4 regions of the Rhodopseudomonas sp. BR0C11 genome follow, and region 2 is predicted to be linked to each of the others. Evidence: riboswitches for the same ligand, from Rfam matches in the RefSeq annotation. Region 2 holds a riboswitch; each other region holds the start of a gene.
The links. A riboswitch is a leader RNA that binds a small molecule or an ion and turns the genes downstream of it on or off. The one in region 2 is predicted to bind cobalamin.
Positions count from the first base shown of each region.

Region 1 (7,909 bases), on a different contig from region 2:
CTGATCCATCGCGTCGCTCCTTGGCTTCGATTTGATCCGACGCGTTGCAGGCCGCGCCGGTTGTTTGCTAGGCGCAAGTGGTTCCCAGTCAGCTTCGGAAGGTCCGTCATGCCGATTTACGGCTTCGTCTGCAACAAATGCGGTCACCAGTTCGAGACGCTGCTGTTCTCCGGTGAATCCGCGGTGTGCCCGTCCTGCGAGAGCACCAGCCTCGAGCAGCAATTGTCGCTGATCGCCAAGCCCGCCAAGGGCGGGCCGGAGGCTCCGATGTGCGACGGCAAGGGTGGCTGCGGCGGCTGCTGCATGCCGGACGTCTGCGCTTAGCCGTCCGGCGGCTCTCCACTCGGGACGCCGTGCCGGCCCGAAAGGAACGATCCTGCGCTTCAGGTCGTTTGCACGCCGACGAGCAACCCTCCGAGGCATGCCAGACATGACGCAGATCACCCGTACCTTCGACAGCGCCACACAGGCCAAGGCCGCAGTCGCCGAACTCAAGCAGCGCGGCTTCAACCAGGTCGAACTGGTCGAGGTGCCCGATCGCCGCGGTCCGAGCGGCGGCGGGGCCGTGGTTCGGGTCGAGCCGCCGTTCGGGTCGGCGCTCGTGGCCAGCGGCATTCTCGAACGGCACGGCGGCAAAGAGGCAGGTGCGACGAGCACGGCGGGCTCTGCGGCGCCGGCCCCCGCGCAGCCGGCGAAGACTGAAGCCCAGCCGGCCCCCGATCCTGCGGCGCAGGCGGTCAAGTCGGCGCCAGCGGCATCACCGGCGCGGCCGGCCCCGCCTCAGGCGCGGCGCGAGGAGCTCCGCAGCGGTCCGCGGACCGTGTCGGAATGGCTCGGGATTCCGCTGCTGATCAATTCCAACACCTTCTTCTCCGGTTTTCCGCTGCTGCTGAGGGCGTCCCGCAAGGCGCCGGCTACTAAGCCGGATTAATCGGCGGATTTGTCGCCGGCCTCGAGCCGCGCATGAGCTTCCGTCGCCCGTTTCGGCTTGCTAGCATCGCGTCGCCTCGCCGCCCGGCGGGGACCACGACATCAGCGACCCGATGACGTGCGCTGCGCGCCAGCCGGCGTGCGCGCCCGCATGCGGCAGGAGTGCAGGCCATGAAGCTCACCAGTCCCGACATCGCCGAAGGCGCAACGATCGCCCACGAGCAATTGTTCAACAGCTTCGGCTGCACCGGCGCCAACGTCTCGCCGGCGCTGAGCTGGAGCGACGCGCCCGCCGGCACCAAGAGCTTCGCGGTGACGATGTACGATCCCGATGCGCCGACCGGCAGCGGCTGGTGGCATTGGGTGGTGTTCAACATTCCGGCCACGACGACATCGCTGCCGAAGGGCGCGGGCGATATCGCGAAGGGTTTGATGCCCGAAGGCACGATCCAGGGCTTGACGGATTTCGGCGTGCCCGGTTACGGCGGCCCGTGCCCGCCGCCGGGCGACAAGCCGCACCGCTATCAGATCACGGTATTCGCGGTGGACGTCGAAAAGCTGCCGAACGCCGGCGCCACCGCGATGCCGGCGCTGGTCGGCTTCGATCTCAACTTCCACACCCTGGCGAAGAAGACGATCACCGGACTGTTCGGGCGTTAAGTCCGAGCAGATGCCATGCTGTTCGCTGCCGATGCCGGATTGCTCCGGTCATCAGCAACGACGGGATTGAAGCGTAAGGGCCAGGACGACCGAGACCGCGCCGTTGTCTTGAAGGCGCCGTGATCAGTTGCTGGCTTCTGAGCTTCGGCTCGATGAGCTCCGCGTAATCGCGGCGGCCGGTCCGCTCGAAAGGCAGGGAATCTGGCGCCATGATCCGTCGGGTGCGCGTTCGTAGGAGCTGCATCCCGACGTCGTCGCTGCGGCCTCGCCGGCGTTGCGTTGATCCTGCTGGCCGCGCGCCAGCGCCGGTGCGGCAGAGAGGCTCGACGCGACCAGCGCGCCGGCAAACAAAGCGGTCGTCCAAAGGTTGGTAGTTCGCATGTCCGGTCCTCCGTTATCGGAAACGCGGACGGAGTCCTGACGTGCGAATGTGACGATTTCTTGCAAATTGCGGCTCTCGCCGCGATCTTGCCTTAACGATCAACAAACAGCGCGGGCATTCAGTGCGCCCACGCACCGACGGAACTCAGCGCGACAGCACAATGCGGCCTGCGGTGGTGCGGTCCTGCCAGTGATGGCGCACCAGTTCCGGGTCGACGTGGTGTTCCACCGGCCAGCCGACGCACAGATAGGCGATGAACTTCCAGGTCGCCGGCACGTCGAGCTCGGTGGTGATCGCCTCTGGATCAAGGATCGATACCCAGCCGACTCCGAGGCCGAGCGTCCGCGCGGCGAGCCAGAACGTCTCGATCATCGCCACAACGGAGTAATCGAGCGCTTCCGGCATGGTCTGGCGCCCGACGCCGAGACCCTGCGCCGTCTCGCGGTCGCAGAACAGCGCGAACTGCCGCGGCGCGACGTCGATGCCTTCGAGCTTGAGTTTGGCGTACAGCGCCGCACGGTCGCCCTGATACGCGCTCGCCGCCACCTCATTGCAGCGCAGGAAGTTGGCGCGGATCCGCGCCCGCGTCTCGGCGGAGTCGATGCTGATCCAGCGCCACGGCTGGCTGTTGCCGACTGAGGGCGCCAGCTGGGCGAGGTCGAGCAGCTGATCGATCAGCTCGGGCGCGACCGGATCGGTCTTGAAGCGGCGGACGTCGCAGCGCCACGCGATCAGCTCGGCGAACTTCTCCCGAAACGCTTCGTCGAACACTGGCGGGTTGGCGTTGGCGGCTGCGATCTCGGCCGGATCGGTCATCGCCGCCATCTTGTTCAGCACCGTACTCACAGCTTGCCCGCCAGCACGTCGGCGAGATCGGCGACGTCGGTGAGTAGCCGCGAGGCGGCGCGCACCAGCGGCACGGCGAGGATCGCCCCGGTGCCTTCGCCGAGACGCAGCCGCAGATCGAGTAGCGGGGCGGCGTCCATTGCCTGCAGCGCGAGATCGTGGCCGCGCTCGGCTGAGCGATGGGCGAATATGCAATAGTCGCGAGCTTCCGGCGCCAGCCGCACCGCGACCAGCGCCGCGGCGGTAGCGATGAAGCCGTCGACGATCACCGGCCGGCGCTGCGAGGCGGCGCCCAGCACCGCGCCCGCCATCATGGCAATCTCCAACCCGCCGAATTCGGCCAGCGCCTCCAGCGGTGCGGTGGCGGGGCTGCGCATCGCCGCCTTTTCGATCGCCGCCTTCTTCTTGGCCATGCCGTCGGCATCCTGGCCGGCGCCGATCCCGATGCTCTGGTCGAGCGGTGCCGGGCCGAGGCGGTGCAGCAGCAGCGACGACGAGGCCGTGTTGCCGATCCCCATTTCGCCGAGCGCGATCACGTCCGCCCCCGCGGCGATCTCGGCCCGCGCCAGGTCGGCGCCGCGATCGAGCGCCTGGCACGCCTCCACGACGCTCATCGCCGGCTGACGCGCCGCGTTGGCGGTTCCCATCCGCACCTTGGCGTCGATCAGATCGGGATGCTTCGGCAGCTCGGCCGCGACACCGGCGTCGATCACCCGGACGTCGACGTGGTTGGCTGCTGCGAATGCGTTCGCGGTCGCCTTGCCGGCCAGATAGGTCATTACCATCGCCACCGTCACGGCGGACGGATATTGCGACACGCCTTCTTCGGTCAGGCCATGGTCGCCGGCGAACACCATCAGCACCGCGTTGTCGGCGCGCGGCGGCTGCGGATGCCGCATCAAGGCCAGTTCGATGGCGAGGTCTTCGATCCGCCCGAGCGAGCCGAGCGGCTTGGCCTTGCCGTCCACCCGCGCCCGCAAGGTTGCTTTCAGCGACGGGTCGACCGGGGTGATCGACGGCGGCTGCCAGGTGACGAGGGTTTCGGTCGGCATCGGATGGTCCTTTGGTTCGGCAAGGCGCGCAACTGAGGCAAACGCGCAAGCCCGGTCAACACCACCTTCGCGTTGTTGACCCGCAACAGCGTCGCAGCTAGCGTGCCGGACGATGGTCCTTCCGCAAGGAAGGTGAAAAGGGAAGCCGGTGGGAGGCGCGGTGCGTCTCGATCCCGGAGCTGCCCCCGCAACTGTAAGCGACGAGCCATCGCCGAGGCCACTGGGAATTCCTGGGAAGGCGGCGAATGGCGGCGACTCGCGAGCCAGGAGACCTGCCATCGCGTATTGTGCTTTGAAGGGTCGTCGGGGCGGGGTGCACCGGACGGAAGCAGTGCGGACGGCAAAGGCCTCTCCCGCGCGTTCCGACAAAGCTCGATAGCTGACGCGATGATTCGAGCCCGATGGATTCCGAGCCCCCTGCCGATCTGAGCGCCGATCTGCCGCGCGTGCTGCCTGGCGCGCCGGTGATGGTCAGCGTCTGCACCACCTGCAAGACGATCGACGGCGTCGCCGTCGGTGCGCCGATGCTGGAAGCCGTCCGCGACGCGCTGGCCGGCGCCGGCGGAGTGCAGGTACGCGCCGTGCAGTGCCTGTCCGCATGCAAACGCGCCGCCACCGTCGCAGTGTCGAGCGAAGGCGGCTACACCTTCGTGTTCGGCGATCTCGACGGTGCCGGCGGCGCCGACGCGGTGGCGGCGTTCGTCGCCTCCTATCAGGACAGTCACTACGGTCTGGTGCCGTGGCGGCAGCGCCCGGAAGTCTTGCGCAAAGGCACCGTCGTCCGCATGCCGCCGCCGCAATGGTCTCCCGACGATGGGCGGGCGCCGGCATGAGCGCGCTGATCTCCACGCTGGTGCTTGGCGGCGCGCGCTCCGGCAAATCGGTGTTCGGTGAACGGCTGGTCGCCGAGAGCGGCCTCGCCAGGATCTATCTCGCGACCGCCACCGCCAGCGACGACGAAATGTCCGATCGCATCGCGCACCATCGCATCCGCCGCGGCGAGGGCTGGACCACGATCGAGGAGCCGCTCGGCTTGGTCGATGCGCTGACCCAGCACGCCGGCCGCGGCCGCGCCGTACTGGTCGATTGCCTGACACTGTGGCTGTTCAACCTGATGGAAGCCGGCCGCGATCCCGAGGTCGAGGCGAGGCGGCTGGCGCGCTATCTCGGCGTCGCCGCCGGACCGATCGTGCTCGTCTCCAACGAAGTCGGCCTCGGCCTGGTGCCGGAGACGCCGCTCGGCCGCGCCTTCCGCGACGCGCAAGGCCGCCTCAATCAGACCATCGCTGCCGCGGTGCCCAACGTCGCCTTCATCGCCGCCGGCCTGCCGCTGTGGCTGAAACGCCAATCAGGAGAGTAGTTCATGACCGCCCGCGTTCCCGTTACGGTGCTCACCGGCTTTCTCGGCGCCGGCAAGACCACGCTGCTGCGCGCGCTGCTCAATCAGTCGAGCGGTCGCCGCATCGCAGTGATCGTCAATGAATTCGGCGATGCAGGTTTCGACGGCTCGCTGGTCGAGGATTGCGGCGCGTCGGTGTGCGCGCCGGGCGACATCGTCGAACTGACCAACGGCTGCATCTGCTGCACGGTCGCCGACGATTTCATCCCGACCATGGAAAAGCTGCTGAACCGCGACACGCCGCTCGACGCGATCGTGATCGAGACCTCCGGGCTGGCACTGCCGCAGCCGCTGCTGAAGGCGTTTGCCTGGCCGGCGGTGAAGACCCGCGCCACTGCCGACGGCGTCGTCACGGTGGTCGACGCGCTGGCGCTGAGCGAAGGGCGCGTGCCGCTCGACGACGACGCCGTGAAGGCGCAGCGTGACGCCACGCATGACGATCCGATCGAGGAAGTGTTCGAGGATCAGCTCGCCTGCGCCGATCTGGTGGTGCTGTCGAAGAGCGATCTGGTCGCGCCCGACCAGCTCGCCGCGCTCGAAGCCAAGCTGGCGAGCCGGGTACGTCCGAACGTCCGCATCGTCCGCTCGCATGGCATGCTGGCGCCGTCGGTGCTGATCGGGCTCGACGCCGAAGCGGAGAATGATCTTGCATCCCGCACCGGGCATCACGCGGAAGGCGAGGAGCACGATCACGACGATTTCGACTCGCTGGTGATCACCCCGCAGCCGGCAGAGTCGCTGGACGCCATGAAGGCGCGGGTCGGCGATGCGCTGGGGCTCCAGGGCGTGCTGCGCGTCAAGGGCCATGCCCGTGTCGCCGGCAAGCCTGCACCGGTCGTGGTGCAGGCGGTCGGCTCGCGCATCGATCTCGCCTTCGCCCGTCCCGATGCCGAGCGCCCCGACCATCTGGTGGTGATCGGCCTCAAAGGCTTCGACGCCGACGCCGCGCGGCGCGCGCTGGCGGGGTAGTTCATGACGCCTTCCGTCATTGCGAGCGAAGCGAAGCAATCCAGCTCAGTGCTCGGAGCTGGATTGCTTCGTCGCTTCGCTCCTCGCATTGACGGGGAAGGCGCGTTGCTGGTGCCACCAAGGCTCCTCGCATGCACCTGAAGCTCGACACCAGCGCCAGCATCGACGACGGCGACGTTGCGCGCGATCTCGGGCAGGCGACGGCTGATATCGTGGTGCTGTCGGCGGCCGACAGCGATCTGGCGGCGTTCGGTGCTGCGCGCGCCGGAATGCCGGACGACTATCCGACGCTCCAGCTCACCAATTTTCTGGCGCTCGGCCATCCGGCCTCGGTCGATCTTTATGTCGAGCGCACGTTGGCGAAAGCCAAGCTCGTCATCCTGCGGATGCTCGGTGGCGAGGCCTACTGGCCGCATGGCGTCGACAGCCTGCGGCGCGATGCGCTGGCGCGGGGCGCGCAGTTCGTCTGCATTCCGGGCGAGATGGAGTGGAATGCGGAACTCGCGGCGCGTAGCACCGCCGATCTCGACGATGCTCACGCGCTGTGGCGCTATTGCAGCGAGGGCGGCGCCGAGAACATCCGCTTGGCGCTGCGCTACGCCGCCTGGATGATCCTGCGCGACGATTGCCCGCCGCCGCCGCGGCCGATGCCAGCAGCGGGGTTCTGGCCAGCCGAGCCCCTGCCATCGCAGCGCCGCCGCGCGTTAGTGATCTTCTATCGCGCGCTGGCGGCGAGCGGCGATACCGCGGCGATCGCGGCGCTGCGTGACGCCCTGGCCGCGCGTGATTTCGATCCAACCTGCATCTTCGTGACCAGCCTGAAGGATGCGCGCTCGATCGCGTTCCTGCGCAGCGTGCTCGCCGCGACGCCGCCGGACGTCATCATCAACGCCACCGCGTTTGCGACCGCCACCGCCACGGACGACTCCGGCGTGCTGGCGTCGGCGGATTGCCCGATCCTGCAGGTGGCGCAGGCCGGGGTGACGCGCGAGCATTGGGAGCAATCCGGCCGGGGTCTCAATCCGCGCGACCTCGCCATGCATGTCGTGCTGCCGGAGGTCGACGGCCGTGTCTTCGCCGGAGCCGTGGCCTTCAAGCAGCGCGGCGGCGACGCTGAATTCGCCCCGACCGTGTATCTGCCGCTGCAGGACCGGATCGACGCAGTGGCGGATCTGGCGCAAGCCTGGGTGCGGCTGCGGCATCAGCCGCGCGACCAACGCCGCGTCGCCATCGTGCTCGCCAACTATCCGAATCGCGATGGCCGGCTCGGCAACGGCGTCGGCCTCGACACCCCACAATCGCTGCACGACCTACTGTTCACGCTGCGGACGGAAGGCTATCTCACCCGCGAGCTGCCGGCCGACACGGTGGCGCTGATGGAGCGGCTGCAGCGCGGCCCGACCAACGAACTAAAGGGCCGATCCGATCGGGACGGCGGCGTGAGCTGGCCGGTGGCGGACTACGCGGCGGCGTTCGCGGAGTTGCCGCAGGCGGTGCGGGACGCGGTGACAGAACGGTGGGGGGCGCCGGAGCAGGATCCGCATGTCGCGAATGAGGCATTCCGTCTCGGCCTGCATCGCTTCGGCAACATCCTGGTCGGCGTGCAGCCGGCACGTGGCTATGCCATCGATCCGAAATCGAGCTTCCACGATCCCGAGCTGCCGCCGCCGC
Region 1 is NZ_QTKI01000180.1:785-8,693, forward strand. It holds gene cutA (divalent-cation tolerance protein CutA) at 1-9, opposite strand, end outside; gene DYI24_RS14830 (FmdB family zinc ribbon protein) at 109-324, shown strand; gene DYI24_RS14835 (hypothetical protein) at 431-931, shown strand; gene DYI24_RS14840 (YbhB/YbcL family Raf kinase inhibitor-like protein) at 1,102-1,590, shown strand; gene bluB (5,6-dimethylbenzimidazole synthase) at 2,117-2,818, opposite strand; gene cobT (nicotinate-nucleotide--dimethylbenzimidazole phosphoribosyltransferase) at 2,815-3,870, opposite strand; cobalamin riboswitch at 3,967-4,164, shown strand; gene DYI24_RS14855 (DUF1636 domain-containing protein) at 4,272-4,703, shown strand; gene cobU (bifunctional adenosylcobinamide kinase/adenosylcobinamide-phosphate guanylyltransferase) at 4,700-5,230, shown strand; gene cobW (cobalamin biosynthesis protein CobW) at 5,234-6,238, shown strand; partial or broken gene DYI24_RS14870 (cobaltochelatase subunit CobN) at 6,370-7,909, shown strand, end outside.
Region 1: it holds a riboswitch for cobalamin, as region 2 does, so the genes downstream of both, DYI24_RS14855 (DUF1636 domain-containing protein) here and DYI24_RS20365 (hypothetical protein) in region 2, are expected to answer to the same signal.

Region 2 (4,775 bases):
GATCGCGGTCACGCTGGCGACGCTGCGATACTGGCATACGATCGCGCCGCAGGTGACGGTCCGCGAGATCGTCCGCGCGCTGCCCGCTGCCCTCTTCGACATCATCACGCTGCGCCACCTCGGCGGCGGCGGTCCCGGCTGCCATGACCATGATGAGCGCACCTCGCAGCGGCGACGGATCTTGCACCATCTGACTGCCGGCGGCTTCGTGCTCAGCGGCCTGTCGACAATCGTGGCCGCCGCTTATCATCATCTGCTCGGCGTCGTAGCGCCCTACCCGGTCGTCAGCCTGCCGGTGATGCTCGGGCTCGTCGGCGGGATCACGATGACCGTCGGCGCGGTGGGGCTGCTGGGCCTGGAAGCGCGCGCTGATCGCGAGCCGAGCGACCGCGGCGAGACCCGATTGAACGTCGCGCTCCTGATCCTGCTGGCCCTCGTCGGCGCCAGCGGGCTCGCGGTGCTCGGCTTCCGCAGCACGCCGGCGATGGGGCTGCTGCTCACCACCCATCTTGGGCTGGTGTTCGGTCTGTTCGCCGCCCTGCCGTTCAGCAAGGCGCTGCACGCGCCGTTCCGGGCGGCGGCGCTGCTGCGCGCGGCGATCGACAGCCGCCGCCGCGCGTTGGCGCGAGCTCCGGAGGCCTCCGGCGATACGCCTTGATCCCGATCAAGCTGGCGCGAATTTGATGACAGCTCTTGGCGGCCAGTTGCCAATGATGGTCGATTGACAGTTCGCCGTTTCCGTCCCAAACATCCCGCGCCGACGGTGTCCTGTCCTCGGACAGGACGAAGAGGGAATATCGGAAGATCGCTGCCCGCGGTCGAGCCGAAGCTGCCCCCGCAACTGTAAACGGTGAGCCGACGCAACACGCCACTGGAGATATTCCGGGAAGGCCGCGTCGGCGACGACCCGTGAGCCAGGAGACCTGCCGTCGCCTGCGATGTTGACGCCGTTTCGGGCGGGGTGCCCCGGGATGTCTTTCGGCGGTCCGGAGTGCAGGTCCGTTCGCCGGTTTTGAGCCATCGCCCGCGATGGCCAACCGACGAGATTCGGCGCGATGCCGCCCACTGCGCTCCATCCCGGTGTCTGCGCCGGTTCTCAGCTGTCGCTTCGGCCAGCCGCCGCCGAAATCGCGGTGCTGTCGCCCTGCGCCGAGACGCTGGCGGACTTCGCTCAGTCATGGCTCGGCGGACCGCACCGGTTACACACCAGCGATCTCGCCTCCTTCGCCGCACAGGCGAGCGAGCGCTCCCTCGATTCGTCGTTGTTGCGCGCAATCCTGATCGTGTTGCCGGATCAGGCGCATTCCGACCGTGAAGCCGTCGAAGCGGTGACCGCCTTCGCCAGCAGCCAGCGGATCGCCTTCGCGGTGCTCGCTACCGGCGGGCCGCACGAGATCCCGAGCGAACTAATCACCAACCTGCCGCAGACCACGCTTCGCCGCCTCGACAGACTATACGCGCAGCACGCCGGCCGTGCCGCACGCGCCATCCTGATGCAGCTCGCCCTCGCCGCCGGCCTCAGCATCACCACGATGGATGCGCCGAGCGAGAGCGTGACCGCCGATACAGATCCGCATCCCTCCATTTTCCCCGAGCTGATCGAGGACGCCGCCCGATGACCTACGCTTACGAAAAAAACGGCGACGCGATCTATCGTCAGTCGTTCTCCATTATCCGCGCCGAGGCCGCCCTCGATCGTTTCACGCCCGACGAGGAGAAGATCGCGGTGCGCATCATCCACGCCAGCGGCATGGTCGAAGTAGCCGGCGACATCGCGTTCACGCACGGCTTTGTATCGGCAGGTCGCGCCGCGCTGCAGGCCGGCGCGCCGATCCTGTGCGACGCGCAGATGGTCGCCAACGGCGTCACCCGCAAGCGGCTGCCGGGCGACAACGAGGTGATCTGCACGCTTAACCATCCTGACGTTCCCGCCCTCGCCGCAAAGCTCGGCACCACCCGATCGGCCGCCGCAGTCGATCTGTGGCGCGATCGGATGCAGGGCGCGGTGGTGGCAATCGGCAACGCACCGACCGCGCTGTTCCGGCTGCTCGAAATCCTCGCCGAGCCCGGCGCCCCGCGGCCCGCGGCCATTATCGGCATCCCAGTCGGCTTCGTCGGCGCGGCCGAATCCAAGGACGCGCTGCTGGCGGACTCGCCGTCGCCTTGCGTCATCGTGCGCGGCCGGCGCGGCGGCAGCGCGATGACGGCTGCGGCGATCAACGCGCTGGCGAGCGAACGCGAATGAGCACACCGACGATCTACGGCGTCGGCGTCGGCCCCGGCGCGCCCGATCTGATGAGCGTCCGCGCCGCGCGGCTGGTCGGCGCCGCCAAGGTGGTGGCGTACTTCCGCAAAGCCGGACGCCCCGGCCACGCCCGCCGCATCGCCGATGGTCTGCTGCCGGAGGGCGTGATCGAAGAGCCGATGGACTATCCGGTAACGACCGAGATCGCGCTCGACGATCCTGCCTATGCGGCGACGCTGCGCAGCTTCTACGAACAATGCGTGTCGCGGCTCGCCGAACACATCGCGCAAGGCCGCGACGTCGTCGTGCTGTGTGAAGGCGATCCCTTCCTGTACGGCTCGTTCATGCATCTGCACCGCCGGCTGGCGCCGCGTGTCCGCGTCGAAGTGGTGCCGGGCATCTCCGGCATGGCGGCATGCTGGACCGCGAGCGGCACGCCGATCACCTATGGCGACGACGTGCTCTGCGTGGTGCCCGCGACGCTCGGACCAGCACGGCTGAAGGCGGCGCTCGCCACCGGCGATGCGATCGTGATCATGAAGCTCGGCCGCAATCTGCCCAAGGTGCGCCGCGCGCTAGACGACGCCGGCCTGCTCGATCGCGCGATCTATGTCGAGCGCGGCGCGATGGACGATCAGGTGGTGATGCCGCTCGCCGACAAGACCACCGACGACGCGCCCTACTTCTCGATCGTGCTGGTCCACGGACAAGGGCGACGGCCATGACCGGATCTGTGATGGTTGCCGGCCTTGGGCCCGGCGCGCAAGAACTGATCACACCCGCAGTCAGCGCAGCACTGGCACGCGCCACCGACATCGTCGGCTACGCACCTTATGTCGCGCGCATCGCCGAACGCGACGGCTTGCAGCGGCACGCTTCCGATAATCGCGAAGAGCTCGATCGCGCCGGGTTCGCGCTGCGGCTCGCGGCCGAGGGTCGCCACGTCGTCATCGTCTCCTCTGGCGACCCCGGCGTGTTCGCGATGGCGGCGGCTCTGTTCGAAGCGATCGAAGCCGGCGATCCGGCGTGGCGCGAGCTCGACATCCGCATTTTGCCCGGCATCAGCGCGATGTTCGCCGCCGCAGCGCGGATCGGTGCGCCGCTCGGTCACGACTTCTGCGCGATCAACCTGTCGGACAATCTCAAGCCGTGGGAAACGGTCGAGAAGCGTCTGCGCGCTGCGGCCGAAGCCGATTTCGTGATCGCGCTGTACAACCCGATCTCGAAAGCGCGGCCCTGGCAGCTCGGCCGCGCGTTCGAGCTATTGCGCAGCATCCACCCGGCTTCCGTGCCGGTGATCTTTGCGACCGCCGTCAGCGATCCGCGCGAGCGCATCGACGTGGTGCCGCTCGGCGATGCGGTGCCGCAACGCGCCGACATGCGCACGCTGGTGATGATCGGCTCGTCGCAGACCAAGATCATTCCGCGCAGCAGCGGAGCCGCTTTCGTCTACACCCCGCGGTTCTCCGGAGCGGTGTCGTGACCGAGCCAGGCCATCACGTCGGCGACCATGGCGACACAGTGCCGATCCGGCACCGCTGGCCGCTTCACCATGATCACCGGCAGCCCGAGCTCGCGCGCCGCGATGATCTTGGCAACCGCCGCGTCGCCGCCGGCGTTCTTAGCGACGACGATCTCGGTACGGTGCGCCTGCAGCAGCGCGCGGTCGCCGGCAAGATCGAACGGTCCGCGCGCCACCACGATATCGACGTTCGGCAACGGCAGCGGCCCGCGCGGTGGATCGACCAGCCGCACAAGATAAGCGTGCTGCGGCTGCGACGCGAACAGCTCGAGGTTCTGACGGCCGATGCCGAGAAACACCCGCCGCGGCGCAGCGCCGAGCGCGCCGACGGCCTGATCGAGATCATCGACTTCGATCCATCGATCGCCAGTGGTGGCCTGCCACGCCGGCCGCTCGAGCGCCAGCAGCGGGACACCGGATTCGGCGCAGGCGATCACTGCATGGCGGCTCATCTGCGCCGCGAATGGATGCGTCGCATCGACGACGCGTTCGATCCGCTCGACGCGCAAGTAATCGGCCAGACCGCCGATGCCGCCGAAGCCTCCGACGCGAAACGGGATCGGCGGCGGTTTCGGGTAATCGGTGCGGCCGGCGAACGACAGCACCGCATCGATGGCCGGCTCGGCCGCAATAGCCCTAGCGAGCGCCGAGGCATCGGCGGTGCCGCCGAGGATCAATACGCGCGAGCGATGCGATGAAGGGAGCGTCATGATCACCAGCGATGACACGACGCAGCCCTGGCTGTCCATCGTCGGAATCGGTGAGGACGGCCTCGACGGGCTGTCGGCACGCGCGCGGGCGCTGCTCGATGCAGCCGAACTGATCGTCGGCGGCGATCGTCACCTCGGCCTCGTCGCCGCATTGAACAAGCCAACACTGCCGTGGCGCGTGCCGTTCGCCGCTTCATTGCCCGAGGTGCTGGCGCAGCGCGGCCGCCGCGTCGTGGTGCTGTGCTCCGGCGATCCGTTCTGGCACGGTGCCGGCGCGGTGCTGGGCGATCATCTCGCG
Region 2 is NZ_QTKI01000338.1:96-4,870, forward strand. It holds partial or broken gene tcuB (tricarballylate utilization 4Fe-4S protein TcuB) at 1-658, shown strand, start outside; cobalamin riboswitch at 746-945, shown strand; gene DYI24_RS20365 (hypothetical protein) at 1,056-1,619, shown strand; gene DYI24_RS20370 (precorrin-8X methylmutase) at 1,616-2,245, shown strand; gene DYI24_RS20375 (precorrin-2 C(20)-methyltransferase) at 2,242-2,970, shown strand; gene cobJ (precorrin-3B C(17)-methyltransferase) at 2,967-3,728, shown strand; gene DYI24_RS20385 (cobalt-precorrin-6A reductase) at 3,695-4,477, opposite strand; partial or broken gene cbiE (precorrin-6y C5,15-methyltransferase (decarboxylating) subunit CbiE) at 4,476-4,775, shown strand, end outside.

Region 3 (14,958 bases), on a different contig from region 2:
TCGGCTCGGTCGGCGCCTATCATCTGCTGAGCAACACCCGGCAGCCCGGCGCGCGGATGATGTTCTCGATGGCGATGTGGATGATCGCCGTGGTGGCGCCGATCCAGATCTTCGCCGGCGACGCGCATGGCCTCAATACGCTGGAGCACCAACCCGCCAAGGTGATGGCGATGGAAGGCCACTACCAGAGCCATCCTGACGGCGCGCCGCTGATCCTGTTCGGCCTGCCTGATCAGGACGCCGCGGTGGTGCGCTACGCGCTGCAGATTCCGAAGCTGTCATCGTTGATCCTGAAGCACTCGCTCGACGCACCGCTCGCCGGCCTCGACACCGTGCCGCGTGAAAACTGGCCGCCGGTGCCGATCACCTTCTGGTCGTTCCGCGTGATGGTCGCGCTCGGCTTCCTGATGCTCGGCCTCGGCGTGTTCAGCCTGTGGCTGCGCTGGCGCGGCCGGCTGTTCGAATCCCGCCCGTTGCACCGCTTCGCGCTGGCGATGGGCCCGGCCGGCTTCATCGCCGTGCTGGCCGGCTGGGTGACCACCGAGACCGGGCGGCAGCCGTTCACCGTGTTCGGCCTGCTGCGTACCGTCGACTCGGTATCGCCGCTGGCCGCCCCGGCGGTGGCAACGTCGCTGATCGCCTTCATCGTGGTGTATTTCGCCATCTTCATCGCAGGCGTGGTCTACATCCTGCGACTGATGGCGCATCCGCCGCACCACGGCGAAGAAGGCCCGCGCGGCGATACGCCCGAACGCGCCGCCGGCATCACGCCGGCGCCGGCGATCGCCACCCGCAGATTCAGTTGAGCAGGATTCGGCTGTGACTATGGCTTACGACGTCGCGACGATCTGGGCTTTCATCATCGCCTTTGCGGTGTTCGTCTATGTGGTGATGGACGGCTTCGACCTCGGGCTCGGCATTCTGTTCCCGCTGTTTCGCACCAAGCGCGACCGCGACGTCATCATGAACAGCGTCGCGCCGGTGTGGGACGGCAACGAGACCTGGTTGGTGCTCGGCGGTGGCGGCCTGTTCGCGGCGTTTCCGCTGGCCTATGCGGTGCTGATGCCGGCGCTGTACACGCCGATCATCGCGATGCTGCTGGGCTTGGCGTTTCGCGGCGTCGCGTTCGAATTCCGCTGGCGCACCCAGCGCGAGCGCAACCGCTGGGACATCGCATTCTTCCTCGGCTCGCTGGTGGCCACATTGGCGCAAGGCATTGCGCTCGGCGCGCTGCTGCAGGGCGTTCACGTCGAAGGCCGCGGCTATGCGGGCGGCTGGTGGGACTGGCTGACGCCGTTCAGCCTGCTCACTGGCGTCGCGCTGGTGATCGGCTATTCGTTGCTCGGCGCCACCTGGCTGGTGATGAAGACCACCGGCGACCTGCGCGAGAAGGCGTATCGGCTGAGCCGCTGGCTGCTGTTCGCGCTGCTCGCCGCAATCGTCGCCGTCAGCGCCGCGACGCCGTTCCTCAGCTACGACTATTCGCAGCGCTGGTTCGCCTGGCCGAACGTGCTGGCCACCGCGCAGGTGCCGCTCGCCGTCGCCATCGTCACCGCGCTGCTGCTGCGCGCGCTGGCGCAGCGCCGCGACTATCAGCCGTTCCTGCTGACGCTGTGCCTGTTCGCGCTGTCCTATGCGGGCCTCGGCATCAGCTTGTGGCCCTATGTGGTGCCGCGAAGCATCACCATCTGGCAAGCCGCCGCGCCAGAGAACAGCCAGCTGTTCATGCTGGTCGGCGTCGCCATCCTGGTGCCGATCATCCTGACCTACACCGCGTGGGCGTATTGGGTGTTTCGCGGCAAGGTCGATCCGGAGAACGGCTATCATTGAGCGCGCCGATTGAACCGAAAACGCCGCTGCCACGACGACTGCTGTGGTTCGTGGCGCTGTGGCTCGCCGGTGTCGGCGCGGTGACGCTGGTCTCGCTGCTGCTGCGGTTGTGGATCGGTAAGGGCTGACGTGATACATAGCCCCGCCAGTGGTTTGCGATGGGGGTATCATGAGATTTCCGCGCTTGTTGAGCTGGGTGGTGACCGCGGCAGCCCTGGTCACGCTCGCTTCGGTGCCGAGCTACGCGCAGCAGCAGGATCCCGGTGACGAGCCCGGTCTGATCGCCGATGACGGCTATGTGCTGCCGCCGGAATGGCAGAAGCAGATGGTGTATTTCCGCACCACCGAAGCGCCCGGCACCATCATCGTCCAGACCTCCGAACGCTATCTATATCTGGTTCAGGGCAACAACCGCGCGCTGCGCTACGGCATCGGCGTCGGCCGCGAAGGCTTCACCTGGCAGGGCCTGTTGAAGATCTCGCGCAAGGCCGAATGGCCGGACTGGGTGCCGCCGCCGGAGATGATCCAGCGCCAGCCTTATCTGCCGCGCTTCATGGCCGGCGGCCCCGGCAATCCGCTCGGCGCACGGGCGATGTATCTCGGCTCGACGGTGTATCGCATCCACGGCACCAACCGCCCCGACACTATCGGCACCGCGATTTCGTCCGGCTGCTTCCGGCTGGTCAATGCCGACGTGATGGACCTGTACGACCGCGTACCGGTCGGCACCAAGGTGGTGGTCCGGCAAAAGCCCGAGCTGTAACGGCGCGGCGGCCTTCCCTTCTCATTGCGAAAGACTCAGCATGTTCAAACGGACGTTTCAGACCGGGCTCGCGATCGGGCTCGTGGTCGCGGCGGGCATCGCGGCGGCGGCGATCACCTATGAGCGCTACGACACCAAGACGCTGAAGCGCACCATCCGCCGCGACGCCGTGCTGTGCGGCGTCAACAAGGGCCTGCCCGGATTCTCGACGCCGGACGACAAGGGCAACTGGACCGGGTTCGACGTCGACTTCTGCCGCGCGGTGGCGGCGGCGATCTTCGACGACCCGAACAAGGTCCAGTTCGTGGCGCTTGACGCCAACGAACGTTTCAAGGAGCTGCAGAGCCGCAAGGTCGACATCCTGTCGCGCAACTCGACCTGGAGCATGTCGCGCGAAACCAACTACGACCTGTATTTCCCGGCGGTCGCCTATTATGACGGCCAGGGCTTCATGGTGCCGGCCTCGCGCAAGATCGACAGCGCGGTCGAGCTCGACGGCAGCAAGGTCTGCGTCCAGAACGGCACCACCACCCAGCTCAACCTCGCCGATTACTTCCGTGCCAACAACATGAAGTTTCAGGAGGTCAAGTCGGAGAAGTTCGACGACGTCGTGAAGGCCTACAAAGACGGCCAGTGCGACACCTTCACGGCCGACGTGTCGCAGCTCTATGCGCTACGCAAGACCTTCGAAAAATCCGGCGACCACGTCATCCTGCCCGACGTCATCTCCAAGGAACCGCTCGCACCGGTGGTGCGCCAGCGCGATGACGACTGGATGATGATCGTGAAGTGGACGCTGTACGCCATGATCAACGCCGAAGAGCTCGGCGTCACCTCGCAGAACATCGGCGAAGCGCTCAAGTCGAAAAAGCCGGACGTGATGCGCCTCGTCGGCACCGAAGGCGCGTTCGGCGAGGATCTCGGCCTATCGAAGGACTGGGCCGCCCGCGTCATCCGCCACGTCGGCAATTACGGCGAAGTCTACGACCGCAACGTCGGCAAGCTCGGCATTCCGCGCGGCATGAACCAGCTCTGGAGCAACGGCGGGATTCAGTACGCGCCGCCGATCAGGTAGGAACGGCGTCAGTCCGTCTCGTCGGCGCTGCTACACTCTCGACCGTCATCGCCCGCGCAGGCGGGCGACCCAGTATTGCAGAGCGCCGGCGATCAGCAACGAAGTCTCTGGAATACTGGATCCCCGCATACGCGGGGATGACGACTGTGGGCGGGGTTGAAGGGCTTTGGTGTTGAACGCCAACCGCTGATAGCACCCTCTCGTTCGTCATTCCGGGGCGCGCGCAGCGCGAGCCCGGAATCTCGCGGTTCAGGGCGAGATCCCAAAACACTCTCGGGATTCCGGGTTCGCGAGCTAGCGCTCGCGCCCCGGAATGACCACGAAAGCGTCCTGACGAAGGGGAGCTTCAGTACTTCTTCCACTCCGCCAGCGCTTCGGCATGGTAGGCGCTGTCGCCGAGCAGTTCCTGCAGCACCCGGGCGCGCTTCATGAACAGGCCGACGTCGAACTGGTCGGTCATGCCCATGCCGCCGTGCATCTGCACGCCTTCCTGCACCGCGAGCGTCGCCACCGTGCCGGCCTTGGCCTTGGCAACCGCGACCGCCACGCGCGCCTGCACGGCGTCAGCGTCGACCGCCTGCAACGCCTTGAGCACCGCGGCGCGGAGGATTTCGATCTCGGTGTAGAGATGCGCGGCGCGGTGCTGCAGCGCCTGGAATTCGCCGATCAGCTTGCCGAACTGCTTGCGCTCTTTCAGATAGTTCACCGTCCGCCCGAACGCCTCGTCCGCGACGCCGAGCATCTCAGCGGCAACCGCCGCGCGGCCGACATTCAGCACCGCCTCGAGCAGCGCGCCGCCGCGATCGACCTCGCCGAGTACCTGATCGGCATTCACCTCGACGTCGTCGAAGCTGATCCGCGCCGCATTATGCGCGTCGACCATCACGGTGCGCTCGAGCGCAACGCCCTTGGCCTTCGGGTCGACCAGGAACAGCGTCAGCCCATCCGCGTCACCAGCTTGCCCCGCGCTGCGCGCCGCGACGATCAGAAGGTCGGCAACGTGGCCGTCGACCACCAACGCCTTGTCGCCCTTCAGCTTGAAACCATTGCCGGCGCGCGTCGCCGCCAGCGCGATTTTCGCCGGCCTATGCTTGGCGCCTTCATCGACCGCGAGGGCGGCGATCAGCGAACCGTTGGCGATCTTCGGCAAGTAGGCCTTCTTCTGCGCCTCCGAGCCGCCGCGAGCCAGCGCGGACGCCGCCAGGATTGCGGTCGACAATAACGGCGACGGTGTCAGGTTGCGGCCGATCTCCTCCATCACCACGCCGGCCTCGACGCAGCCGAGCCCCGAGCCGCCGAACTCCTCCGGCACCAGAAGGCCGGCAAAGCCCATCTCGGCAAAGCTCTTCCACAAGTCGCGGGAGAAGCCGGTGGCGTCGCGCTCGTCGCGCAGCTTGCGCAAATGCGCCACCGGCGCCTTGTCGCCGATCAGCCCGCGCGCCGAGTCGCGCAGCATGGTTTGTTCTTCGGTGAGGACGAGAGCCATGGGTGAGGTTTCCGATCAGGTCAATGATGTTGCAACGATACGAGGACCTCATGGTGAGGAGGCGCGCGCAGCGCGCCGTCTCGAACCATGAGCGCCGTGGCCCCTCATCCTTCGAGACGCGGCCTGACGGCCGCTCCTCAGGATGAGGACACCGACTACGCCCCCGGCAGATCCAGGATGCGCTTGGCGACGATGCCAAGCATCACTTCGCTGGTGCCGCCTTCGATCGAGTTGGCCTTGGTGCGGAGCCAGGCGCGGGCGCGGGCGCCTTCTTGGCTGCGCTCGCTCTCCCACTCCAGCGCATCGATGCCGCCGGCCGACATCAGAATCTCGTGGCGGCGTTTGTTCAGCTCGGTGCCGTAGTACTTCATCGCCGACGAAAACGCCGGATGCAGTTGCCCGGCCTTGGCGAGATCGACCGCCCGCTCCGCCGCACAGGCCAGCGCCGCCTCGTCGACGTCGAACGTCGCGATCTGGCCGCGCAGGATCGAATCGTCGAGCCGACCTTGATCGTCGGTACCGAGCGAATCCGCCGCGACCTGGCCGAGCGGCCGGCCGCCGTCGCGGCCGCCCATCCCGGAGATCATCGCGCGCTCGTGCTGCAGCAGATACTTCGCCACATCCCAGCCGCGGTTGATGGTGCCGACGACGTGCGACTTCGGCACCCGCACGTTGTCGAAGAAGGTCTCGCAGAACGGCGACTTGCCGGAAATCAGCAGGATCGGCTTGGTCGTCACGCCGTTCGAGGTCATGTCGAACAGGATGAAGCTGATGCCGTCATGCTTCTTGGCGGTCGGATCGGTCCGCACCAAACAGAAGATCCAGTCCGCGTAGTTGGCGTAAGACGTCCAGATCTTCGAGCCGTTGATGATGAAATCGTCGCCGTCGCTCTCGGCGCGGGTCTGCAGCGACGCAAGGTCGGAGCCGGCGTTCGGCTCGGAATAGCCCTGGCACCAGCGGATCTCGCCGCGCGCGATCTTCGGCAGATGCTCGGCCTTCTGCTGCTCGTTGCCGTATTTCAGAAGCGCCGGCCCAAGCATCCAGATGCCGAACGAGGACAGCGGCGAGCGCGCGCCGATCGCCGCCATCTCTTCGCGCAGGATCTTGTGGCGCGCACCATCGAGCCCGCCGCCGCCGTATTGCGTCGGCCAGTCCGGCACCGTCCAGCCCTTGTCGCGCATCCGCTCGAACCAGACCTTCTGCGCCTCGGAGGCGAATTTGGCGTTGCGACCGCCCCAGAAATTGTCCTCATCGCCTTGCATCGGCGTGCGCATCTCGGCGGGGCAATTCGCCTCCAGCCAGGCGCGGGTCTCGGCGCGGAATGTATCGAGATCGGTCATGCGGTTTCCATCCACATTTGCGCCGGCGCGTTGCACGCCGGCGATGCATTTGTTGGCGGCGACCTTGGCGCGTCGCGCGGTGGAATTCAATATCCGTGTCGGGCGGCAGTCTTGCGGCGATGTGCTAGGGACGAACGCCCGACAGCCAAAGAGGACAAACGAGGATGCGCCTGAATCTGCTTTCGCCTGGCGAAATGAGCGCCGAGCAACGCGCGATCTATGACGAGTCGATCGCCAGCAAGCGCGGCAGTCCGCCGCCGCCGATGATGGCGTGGCTGGCGAGCCCGGAGATGGCCCGGCACGCCACGCGGCTCGGCGCCTTCCTGCGCTACGACACCTCGCTGACACCGGCGCTGTCGGAGCTGGCGATCCTGGTCACCGCGCGGCATTGGACAGCGCAATTCGAATGGTACGCGCACAAGAAGATGGCGCTCGATGGCGGCCTCGATCCCAAGATCATCGACGCGATCCGCGACCGCCGCACGCCGACCTTCGACGATCCGAAGGCGCAGGTGATCTACGACGTCGCCCGCGCGTTGCATGAAGCCAAGGGGCTGCCGCAGCCGCTGTATGATGAAGCGATGCGGCTGCTCGGCGAGCGCGGCCTGGTCGAAGTGATCGGGCTGTGCGGCTACTACACCATGGTGTCGATGACGCTCAACGCCTACCAGTTCCCGCTGCCCGACGGCGAGACGCCGGAACTGGCGTAAACCAGTCCTCTGGGACACGCCGAAGACGCGCGCTCCGGATGACCACAGAAACGGTTATCTTCGCCTCAGCCGCACCATGATCAGCGCTGCAGCGGCGAGCTGCAGCGCGATGCAGCCAGTGAACGGCAGCGCATAGCTGCCCGATGCGTCGCGCAGCAGGCCGATCACGCCGGGGCCGAACGCATAGGTGACCTGGTTGATCGCGGTGTTGAGCGCCACCAGGATGCCGAACGACGACGCCGGAAATTCGCGCTGGATGATCAGCGCCGGCAGGGTGATCAGATTGCCGACCGAGAAGCCGAACAGCGCGCAGGCGACCAACAAGAGCGTCGCATCGCGGGTGGAGATGAGCACACCCAGCGCCATTGCCTGACTGGCGAACGACAGCGCCGAGACCAGACGCTGATTGAGGCGGTCGATCACCACCGACAGCGACACTCGGCCAACCACCGCCATCGCGGTCAGCAGCGACATCGCCACCGCGGCACGCTCCCGTCCGATCAGCGGATCGAGATAGGCGATCAGGTGGACGATGAACCCGACCTGCGCGAACAGCACCAGCGAGAACGCAATTGTGGCGGTCAGAAAACCGAGGTCGCGTAGCGCGCCGCTGCGGATCGCGCCGGACGACAGCGCCCGCGGTGCAGTGGCCGCCGGCGCAGCATTGGAAAGATGCGGCGGCGGCGCGACCACGATCGCGACCAGCGGCATCAGCAGCACCACCGCAGCAATCGCCGCCGCCGTGGTTGCCCCGGTGAACCCGAGCGCGCCGATCAGCGCTACCAGCAGCGGCACGCCGGCGATGCCGCCGAAGCTGGCGCCGTTCAGCGCCAGGCTGATCGCCATGCCGCGGCGCTGGTCGAACCACAGGCCGAGCGTGTTGGTGATCGCGCCGAGACTGGTGCCGGCCCATCCGACCGCGAGGATCGCATCCACCGCATAGAGCTGCCACGGCGCGTCGATCCGGCCGAGCAGCACCGTGCCGAGCGCCATCGCCGCAATGCCGCCGAGCAAGCAGGCGCGCGCGCCGATGGCGCGGATCACATCGCCGACGAACGCCACCAGCAGCGCACCGGCGAGATAGAAGAACGTGGTGGCAGTCGCGATCTGCGACGATGGCCAGCCATGAAGTCGGGACAATTCGGCGAGGTACACGCTCTGGCCGTAGAAGCCGAGCCCCCAGCCGAAGGTGGCGACGATGAAGCACACCGCGACGATCCGCCAGCCGTGATAGCGGAACGTGGTCTCGTCGGGAGCGGTCACCATCGGCGGCGAGCGCGGCCGGTCGCACGCGACGGCATTGCTTCACTCCCTGTCCCGGCTCGAGGCCGGACGTGTTGTTGCGCGGCTCAGACGCCGCGATCGGATAGTTCACTGGCGGCTTCAGCTACCCGTTTCCGGACTTTCGACCAGCCGGTGATCGCCAGCACGATCAGGCCGAGCAGCACCGGCGGGAACACCGCGAGATTCACGGTGGCCCAGCCGTAGTTCGCCAGCAGCTGGCCGGACGAGAACGAGCCCAGCGCCATCAGGCCGAAGATGATAAAGTCGTTGAACGCCTGAACCTTGTTTTTCTCGCTCGGCTGATGCGTCTCGAGCACCAGCGCCGAGGCGCCGACGAACGCCAGATTCCATCCGACGCCGATCACGAACAGCGTCGCCCAGAAATGCGGGGCAGTGACGCCGAGCAGGCCGATCGACGCGCCGAGCGCTTCCAGGATCAGGCCGGCCGCGACCACGCGCGGAGCGCCGAACTTGGCGATCAGCGAGCCAGTAACGAAGCTCGGCGCATACATCGCCACGATGTGCCACTGCAGGCCGAAATTGGAATCGCCGACACTCAGCCCGCACATCTGCATCGCCAGCGGCGCCGAGGTCATCACCAGATTCATCATCGGATAGGCGATCGCACCGCACAGCGCCGCGGCGATGAAGCGCGGCTGCCGCACGATCTCCAGCAGCGGCCGGCCACCGGCCTGCTCGGCCGGCTTCGGCTTGGGTGCATCGACGCCCCACAGCACCGCCATCGCGATCAGCGCGATCGCCGCCTGCACGACATAGGAGAATGCGAACAGAAAAGGCTGCCAGACGTCCATGGTCCACTGCACGAGCTGCGGACCGAGCACGCCGGCGAACACGCCGCCGGCCATCACCCACGACACCGCCTTCGGGCGATAGGCGGCGCTGGCGCCATCGGCGGCAGCGAACCGATAGGACTGCGACACGGCGGCATACAGCCCGCCGATGAACGTCGCGATGCAGAACAGCAAGAACGCGCCGTACAGGATGGCGACGGCGCCGAGCACGCCGGTGAGCGCGCCGCAGCCGGTGCCGATCATGAACGAGACGCGGCGACCGTAAACCCGCGCGATCCAACCGGTCGGCAGTGTGCCGGCAGCAAGGCCCAGCACATACATCGACAGCGGCACGGTCGCGAGCGACATCTCCGGCGCGAGCTGCGCGCCGATGATCGAGCCGGTCGCGAAGATCACCGCGGCGTTGGCGCCGGTCAGCGCCTGCGCCGCGACCAGCCGCACCACGTTGGAACGGGCACGGGCATCGTCTTCGACGATGTCGTTGGCCGTCGCATCGACCATCGGCAGGGATTCTCCTCGCACCGGCCGACAACGGCCGGCGATTGCGCGCGCATCATAGGGCCGAGCGGTGCGTGATCAACCCGCCGCGCCGCCGGCTGCCGCATGGGCCTCCGCCGGTTTTGCCCGTACAAACACCAGGATCAGGTTGTTGGCCGGCATCTCGACGATCTCGCTCAGCGCCAGACCGGCGCCGGCCGCGAGCTTTTCCAGATCCGCAACATCGCGGACACCCCATTCCGGATTGGCGTCGCGCAGGCTGGTGTCGAACACCGCATTGCTGAGCGCAGTGTGCTTGCCGTCCTGCTTGAACGGTCCATACAGCACCAGCATGCCGTCCTGGCGTAGCAGCCGTCCGGCGCCGGCGAGCAGCCCTTCGGCGACGCGCCACGGCGCGATGTGGACGACGTTGGCACAGAACATCGCCAGCAATGGCCCGGGCATCACCCCATCGGCCGGTGCCACCGACCAGGCGGGATCGGCCAGGTCGATCCGCTGCGGCGGCCTTAGATTGGGCAGCGCCGCATGGGCGCGCCAGGCGCCGATGCTCTTGAGGTGCTGGTCGTTGACGTCGCTCGGCCACCACACGATGTCCGGATGCTCGCGCGCCAGCGCTGCGATGTGCTGGCCGGTGCCACTGCCGGCTTCGAGCACGTCGCCCTGTCGCCCGGCGAGCAGCCGGGCCAGCACGGCGCGGATCGGCGCATCGTTGCGATGAAACGCGGCGGCGTCGAGCCGGCCGTCGGGTTCGACCCGCCGCCCGTCCTTGCCGAACTCCACCACGAACTCCGCCATCACCACCTGCCGCATCCACTATCGTGCGAGGTGTACAGACCCGGCTGTTACACGCAAGTCACAGCTCGTCACAATCCGACCACGATTGCACCTGTTCGCCGCCATGGGCGAATTGACTCGCCAATTCCGCGACTTCTAATGGCGATGACGGTTCCCGAGAGGGATGAAAAGGGAATACGGTGCGGACGCAGACACTTTCGCGTTCTAGGCCGTAGCTGTTCCCGCAACTGTAAGCGGATCGTCTTTCGTCGGATGCCACTGGGAACCTCGGTCCTGGGAAGGCGACGGAAGATCAACTGCGAGCCAGGAGACCTGCCGTCATTCGTGGTCACACGCGAAGTTGCCGGCCGGGAATTGCAGGCATTGTCTTCACCGCTTTCGAAAGCTCGGTGAGACCTCGTTCGCTGTGACGTGCCACAGACGTCAGCCGAGGTTGAACCTTATGCAATCCCGACCCGCCGCGCCGCGGCCTTGCTCCGCACTCTCACGCGCGCTTCTCGCTTCCACCATCCTGGTGCCTGCGCTTTCGCTCACCACGCCTGCCGCCGCGCAGGACGTGCTGCCCGAGATCGTGGTCAGCGCCACCGCCACCGAAACGCCGCGCGAGCAGGTGGCCAGTTCAGTGACCGTGATCACCGCGGACGATCTCGCCCGCTATCAGCAGCGCACCGCCGCCGACGCGCTCAGCATGGTGCCCGGCCTCAATGTGGTGCGCACCGGTGGCCCCGGCGGCTCGACCGCGATCTTCATGCGCGGCACTAACTCCAACCACGTCAAGGTGCTGATCGACGGCATCGATGCCGGCGATCCGAGCAAGCCGAACGGCGCTTATGATTTCGCCAATCTGCTGACCTCGGACATCGAACGGATCGAAGTGTTGCGCGGCCCGCAGAGCGGCCTGTACGGCTCGGACGCGATCGGCGGCGTGATCTCCGTCGTCACCAAGCGCGGCAGTGGGCCTGCCAAGCTGACCGGCTCGATCGAAGGCGGCTCGTTCGGCACCTTCAACCAGACCGCGCGCGCCGCCGGCTCGCAGGACAATTTCGACTACGCCTTCAACGTCGCGCATTATCGCACGACCAGCCTGCCGGTGACGCCGCTCAATCTGCTGGCGCCGGGCCAGCAGCGCAACAACGACAATTACGACAATCTAACGTATTCGACGCGGCTAGGTGTCCGCGCCAGCGACGAACTCGCCTTCAACTACGTCGCCCGCTACACCGACGCTCACAAGGGCTTCACCGGCGACGACTATTCGCGCTATCCGAACTCATTCCCCGAGACGCTGCAGAGCACGACCGCAAGCCGCGATTTCATGACCCGCGGCGAAGCGGTGTGGTCGCCGCTCGGCAATTTCACCAGCACGTTCGGCGTCAGCTACAGCAACGAATGGAATCGGACGTTCAATCCGAACCCGGACTTCACCACCAACATCTTCACCTTCGCCACCGGCATCTCGCCGCCGAGTTCATACACCGGTGAACGCACCAAGTTCGACTGGAAGGGCGTGCTCGACGTCGGCTACGGGCAGAAACTGGTGGTCGGCACCGAACGCCAGGACGAGACGATCCGGACCAATTCGGTCGGCGACTATGATTTCGCCGGCAACTACCAGCAGAAGACGCTGCGCGCCCGCACCGGCAACACTGCGGGCTTCGTCGAACTGCAGTCGGAGTTCACCAAGAACTTCTTCCTGGTCTCCAACGTACGCTACGACGACAACGACAGCTTCGGCGGGCACTCGACCTGGCGTGTCGCGCCGGTGTTCATCGTGCCGACCCTCGAGACCCGGCTGAAGGCGACCTACGGCACCGGTTTCAAGGCGCCGACGCTGACCCAGCTCTATGTCAACAACCCGGCCTACGCGACGATCGGCAACCCGGCGCTGAAGCCGGAGACCAGCAAGGGCTACGACGTCGGCTTCGAACAGCCGCTGTTCGCCAACCGCGTCGTTTTCGGTTCGACCTACTTCAACAACGAGATCAACGATCTGATCAACTCGACCGGGTACGACGTGACGCTCGGTGGCTACAGCTACAAGAACATCGGCATGGCGCGCACCTCGGGCGTCGAGTCGTTCGTGTCGTGGCAGGCGACCGAGACGCTGCGCTTCCGGGTCGACCACACCTATACGCACGCCATCGACCAGACCACCGACCAGAAGCTGCGGCGGCGTCCCGACAACAAGGTGACAATGGCGGCGATCTGGAATCCGGTCGAGCGCGCCACGGTGTCGGCAACCGTGCTCTACACCAGCTCGTGGGTCGACTACGACCGGTTCGGCACCACGCTGCTCGACGCGCCGTCGTTCACCACCGTGAACCTGGCGGCGAGCTATGAGGTCGATCCGCACGTCACCGTGTTCGGCCGCATCGACAACCTGTTCGACAAGAAATACGAGGTGCCGGTCGGCTTCCTGCAGCCCGGATTCGGCGCTTTCGCAGGCGTCCGCGTCACCAACTAGCGATCATCGTATGCCGCCGACGCAAAAAGTCGGCGGCATACGCCATGTTCCCCACACACGGGCTCATGCGCGAAACCAATGTCGAAGAGCCTCCGAATGCCGAAAGGCTGTTCGGAGGCTTTTTTCGTGCTATCACGCCGCCTCCCGAATTGAATGCAATTGAACTGGAAGAATGACGAACGACGACGATCACCGCGCTGGCAGCGCCGCTGAAGGCGACGGCGGCAAGACCGAACGCGACGCCGCAGCGAAAGCGGTCCTGGACAACATGGCGCGCCTGCGCGCCCTGCGGCTCGCCCGCGAAGCCGCGATGCCGCAATCGGCGACATCGAGCAAGACCAAGCGAACCAGAACGGCGGCCTCCCCCACCAAGCGAGGCACCAAGAAGGTCGAAGACGACAAGCCGCGCCCCTTGTCGGAATGGCTGGCCGACCAGCAGAGCTCAGGCCGGCGGACCTGATCGCGACGCAAAGCATCGCACTGCGGCATCGCACGATGCGAAAATTGCGTGCGGGCTGTGACGAACCAGTCTAGTCTTGGATCGTCGTCGCAGTTGAACTGAGCTGACAACAACGCTGGCCGCGTGTGCGCCTTCGGACCACCCGCGCCGGCCATTACGGAACCGAGAGCCAATGATCGGCTTCCTACGCAAGCGGTCCAAGGCCGCTGCTCCCAAACGCGACAAGAAATCCGGCAATAGCGAGGGGAAGGGCGAAGCCAAGCCCACGCCGCCGAATCCCGCGCCTGCCCCGGACGACGATCTGTACGAGACCGGCGACATCTGCGCGCCGTCCCGCGATCGCGACGATTACACCAAGGATCTGTAACAGGCAGGCCCGCGCACGAGTCGGCGCATCAAGCCTGTTGACCAAATCCTTGATCGATCCGCGCCAGCGCCGCCGCATCGAGCAGATGATCGCCCCAGCCTTTTGCCGCCAGCGCTGCGGCGCGACTTGGCTGGGCGAGCAGGATCAGAGCCGTTGCGACCAGCGGCACGGCGCTGCACCAATCCTCCCGCACCGGGGTCAGCTCCTCGGCACTGCCTGCATAAGGCGGCTGCCGCAGCAACAGTCGCGCACCTTCCCGCATCACGTCACGCCGCGTGCCACCACCAAGCGCGCAGCCGAGCAGCACCTGCATGCCGAGATGGCTGCGAACACCATCCCGCGGCGGCGCGGCCACAGGCGGATGCTCGCCAAGCGACAGCCGCAGCAGCAGATCGACGAGGTCGAGCCCCGCAAGCTGCGCGCTCATCGGCTCAACCAAGCGCGGATTGCAGTCGATGTAGAGCGGCCGCGCATCGGCCACCGGCCGGATCAAATCGAACGACAGCGCGCCGTGCCAGCCGAGGGCGGCGCCGATCGTGGCGACGTCTTGACGAATGTCGTCGCTCCGCACGCTGAGCTTACGAGCCGGTCCGCCGCCCGCCCCTGATGCAACCTGTCGATAGACGTGCAGCGCCAGCAGTGCGCCGCGATCGAACACCGCCTGGGCATGCTCGATCCGGCCCGCAACGAAGTCCTGCACCAACACCTCGTCGGCAAATCCATCGGCTGCGACCAGCTCACGCACCGCCTGATCGAGCGTCGCTTGATCGATCACCAGCCAGACGCCGCGGCTGGCGGTGCCGACCGAGGTCTTGATCATGCAGGGAGGGCGCGCCGCCGCCCGCAGCCCGGCCTCTGAGATCACGATCCGGGTCGGCGGCTGCGGCAGACCGAGCGATTCCAACAGCCGGCCTTGGTCACCGCGGTGCGGTAGCTGGCATACGGCGGCAGTGCCACGCCGGTCAGCGCTGCGATGCGATCGACAGCGCGGGCGAACACCAAGCCCTGCTCGTGGATCGGCAACAGCACATCGAACCGGCACGCCGCCAGCAGCTCCGTTACATAATCGAGATA
Region 3 is NZ_QTKI01000008.1:10,302-25,259, reverse strand. It holds gene DYI24_RS01970 (cytochrome ubiquinol oxidase subunit I) at 1-806, shown strand, start outside; gene cydB (cytochrome d ubiquinol oxidase subunit II) at 826-1,830, shown strand; gene DYI24_RS01960 (DUF2474 domain-containing protein) at 1,827-1,958, shown strand; gene DYI24_RS01955 (L,D-transpeptidase) at 1,997-2,593, shown strand; gene DYI24_RS01950 (amino acid ABC transporter substrate-binding protein) at 2,634-3,668, shown strand; gene DYI24_RS01945 (acyl-CoA dehydrogenase family protein) at 4,015-5,154, opposite strand; gene DYI24_RS01940 (acyl-CoA dehydrogenase family protein) at 5,310-6,494, opposite strand; gene DYI24_RS01935 (carboxymuconolactone decarboxylase family protein) at 6,659-7,204, shown strand; gene DYI24_RS01930 (MFS transporter) at 7,259-8,470, opposite strand; gene DYI24_RS01925 (MFS transporter) at 8,554-9,801, opposite strand; gene DYI24_RS01920 (DUF938 domain-containing protein) at 9,877-10,593, opposite strand; cobalamin riboswitch at 10,725-10,927, shown strand; gene DYI24_RS01915 (TonB-dependent receptor plug domain-containing protein) at 11,108-13,057, shown strand; gene DYI24_RS01910 (hypothetical protein) at 13,230-13,517, shown strand; gene DYI24_RS01905 (hypothetical protein) at 13,690-13,884, shown strand; gene DYI24_RS01900 (ATP-grasp domain-containing protein) at 13,913-14,788, opposite strand; gene DYI24_RS28215 (ATP-grasp domain-containing protein) at 14,746-14,958, opposite strand, start outside.
Region 3: it holds a riboswitch for cobalamin, as region 2 does, so the genes downstream of both, DYI24_RS01915 (TonB-dependent receptor plug domain-containing protein) here and DYI24_RS20365 (hypothetical protein) in region 2, are expected to answer to the same signal.

Region 4 (3,335 bases), on a different contig from region 2:
GCGAACGGGTGTGGTGGTGCGTACTGGCAATCATGCCAGCAGCCCTGGCAGTTGTGGCACAGGTTCGACAGGTAGCTGACGTCGCTCAGGCTGAAGCTGTGCTTGCCGTCGATCGACTGAAACACCGGGCAAAGCCCATCGCAATACATGCAGGCGCTACAGATCCGCAGCACGCGCTCGGCCTCTGAGATCGGATCACCCGCGGACATGGCGCGCTGCCTCCTCGCCGGCGATCTGGCCGAACACTGCCGATAGGGTGATGCCGAGCCCGGCGAGATAGCCGCGGCGCAGCACATTCGCCGCCATGATCATGCCGGCGGCGAACAGATCGTCGTGGCGGCAGCCATCGGCTTGGACCACCCGCATCGTCGCATCGACCTTGATGCCGTAATGCACGAAGGTCAGCCCCGGCCGCATCGGATAGGCGGCAAATGGTGGCTCCGCGATGGTGCGCGCGGCGTTGGCCGGGGCGGCATTGAAGTCCTCAATGCTTTGCAAAAGAGCGGTGTGATCGATTTGCAGCGCGGCAGCTAGTTCCCCGAGGTTCGGCGCAGTAACCGGCGCCAGCGCGGATGGCGCAGCGCGGCCCAGACCCGCTGCATCGAGCACCAGGAAAGCAATTTGACCGGGACAGGCGGCGATCCTTGGTCCCCATTTGGCATAGTGGGTCGGCTGCGATCCGGCCCCTGCGACGTCGATGCGAGCACCGGATTGATCGACCACGAGGCCGAGCGGAATCGATGTGATCCGGGTGACGATGCCGCCATCAAATTGCGGCCCGCGCGCATCGACCGGGACCGCATGACAGGTGGTTGGATCGCCGATTGCACAGCCCCCGGCTCCGATCAACAGATCGAGCAAGCGGCCGTCGGCGTAACGCGTACCGCGGACCATCCAGCCCTCGGCGGCGCTGCCGAAATTGTCGCGCAACCAGGCGGGGTCGGCTCCGGGGCCACCGGCACAGACGACGACGCTGCGCGTGCGAATACTGTCGTCAGCCCCAGCGGATCGAATGCTGATCGTCCAGCCCTCGTCTTCGGCGCGTAGCAGCGACCGTGCCTCGCTGTCGTAGCTGATCGCGATACCGAGCCGGTCGGCGGTGGCGTACAGCGCGTTGATCATCGCTTTGCCGCCGCCGAGCGGAAACGCGGTGCGGCGGGAATACGGCATCACCCCGGTGCCAGGCGGCTGCAGATGCACGCCGTGCTCGATCAGCCAACCGGCGATGCTGTGTGCGCGTTCAATCAGTAGCTCCGTGAGCGCGCGGTCGGTCTCGTCGCCCGTGATGCTGCGCAGCTCGGCGCGCAGTTCATCTGCTGTGTAGCGATCAGGGACATAGGCCAGTGGCGCCTCGTGCGTCAGCCGGAAATTGCGGCCGTGGCGAGCATTGCCGCCGCGTAGGGGCCGCGGTGCCGCTTCGAGCAGGCGGACCGCAGCGCCGCTGCGGCGCGCGGCAATCGCCGCGCAAAGACCGGCGATTCCGCCGCCTATCACCGTCACATCCCACAGCAAGATGCGGTCAATCCGGTCGAGATGATGCGCCAGGGCCGCTCGAGAGCGGCCAAGAAAAGCGCGGCTTGGTGGACCTTCGTCTTAGAGGGCGGCTCCGGGGTGTTGTCAATCTTGCGCCCGTGGCGTCGCCGTGCTGTGGTGCCGCTCGCTTCGGTGCCCTTCGTTCGAAGGGTGAAACGGGAATGCGGTGCGGCGAGCAATCGCCAAGTCCGCGGCTGCCCCCGCAACTGTAAGCGGACCGCTTCCGGTCACACCGCCACTGAGAACGGCATCCTCAAGCCGCTCGGGAAGGCGACCGGGACAATGTCCGCGAGCCAGGAGACCGGCCGAAGTATGAAAACCATGCCATTCGACGGTGGGTCGAAGAAGGACACAGACATGCTGTACCGACCGCCGACCTGATGCGCGCCTCCGCTTTCCGCGGAGAAATCCCGTCGTCGCCCGAACGAACCAGCGCGCACAGCTTTGCTGTCGCCGCCACGATGGTCGTTCGACTGTCTTCACTGCCCGCTGTCGTGGCGGCAGCATTCCTTTTGCCGAGCCTCCCGAATGCACGCGCCCCTGCTTGATCCACGTATCCTTTCCGTTTCGCCGGTCGATCCCGCCCATGAGTCCGAGCTGCGGGCTCGGCTCGACGGCAAGGCGAAGCCGCCGGGTTCGCTCGGCCGGCTCGAAGAACTCGCCGTGCAGCTCGGGCTGATCTGGCATCCGGCATCGCCGCGGGCGGAGCGCGCGACGGTGTTCATCTTCGCCGGTGATCACGGCCTCGCCGCCGATCGGGTATCGCCGTATCCGGCGAGCGTGACCCGATCGATGGTCGAGGCGTATCTGGCAGATTGCGCTGGCGTGAACGTTCTGGCGAAAGCGGCGGCGACCGAGGTGCGGATCGTCGACGGTGGCATCGATGCCGACATGCCGCCACATCCCAGGCTGATTGATCGCAAGATCCGCCGCGGCACCTGCAATGCACGTCACGAACCGGCGATGACTCATCAGGAGGCGGCGCGCGCGATCACGGCAGCGGCCGATCTGGTGCGCGAGGAGATTGTGGGTGGGCTCGACATCGTTGCGATCGGCGAGATGGGAATCGGCAACACGACGTCTGCTGCGCTGATCACCCACGCGCTGACTGGGGCTCCAATCATCGATTGCGTCGGACGCGGGGCCGGGATGGATGATGCCGGCGTCGCGCACAAACGCGCCATCGTCGAGCAGGCGGCGGCGCGGGCGCAGCCGACGGCGCCGCTCGACGTGCTCGCTGAGTTCGGCGGATTCGATATCGCGATGATGGCCGGCGCGGTGCTGGGCGCTGCGGCTTCGCGGCGGCCGGTGGTGATCGATGGCTTCATTGCCAGCGCTGCTGCACTGTTGGCGGTGCGGCTGCAGCCCGCGGCGCGCGATTACTGCGTGTTCTCGCATCGCTCGGCCGAGCGCGGCCACCGTGTGCTGCTCGAAGCGATGCAGGCGACGCCGTATCTTGATCTCGGCTTGCGGCTCGGCGAGGGGACGGGTGCGTTGATGACCGTTCCGCTGCTGCGCGCCGCTGCCGGCATCCTCAACGATCTCGCCGCGCTGTCGGACGTGCTGGCGGGCCGGTTCGGATCGCGCGCGTGAGCCGGCAGATCCAATCCCTGCTCAACGCCGTGCAGTTCATGACGCTGGTGCCGACGCCGCGCACCGCGCTGTTCGACGACTGGCTGCTCAGCGCATCGAAGTACTTTCCGCTGGTCGGCGCCGGGATCGGTCTTGTGTGCGGTGGTGTGCTGCTCGCAGGCTCGCTGATCTGGTCCGGCGTGGTGCCGGCGATGATGACCGTCGCCGCT
Region 4 is NZ_QTKI01000453.1:105-3,439, reverse strand. It holds partial or broken gene DYI24_RS23240 (tricarballylate utilization 4Fe-4S protein TcuB) at 1-209, opposite strand, end outside; gene tcuA (FAD-dependent tricarballylate dehydrogenase TcuA) at 196-1,500, opposite strand; cobalamin riboswitch at 1,647-1,857, shown strand; gene cobT (nicotinate-nucleotide--dimethylbenzimidazole phosphoribosyltransferase) at 2,062-3,126, shown strand; partial or broken gene DYI24_RS23225 (adenosylcobinamide-GDP ribazoletransferase) at 3,123-3,335, shown strand, end outside.
Region 4: it holds a riboswitch for cobalamin, as region 2 does, so the genes downstream of both, cobT (nicotinate-nucleotide--dimethylbenzimidazole phosphoribosyltransferase) here and DYI24_RS20365 (hypothetical protein) in region 2, are expected to answer to the same signal.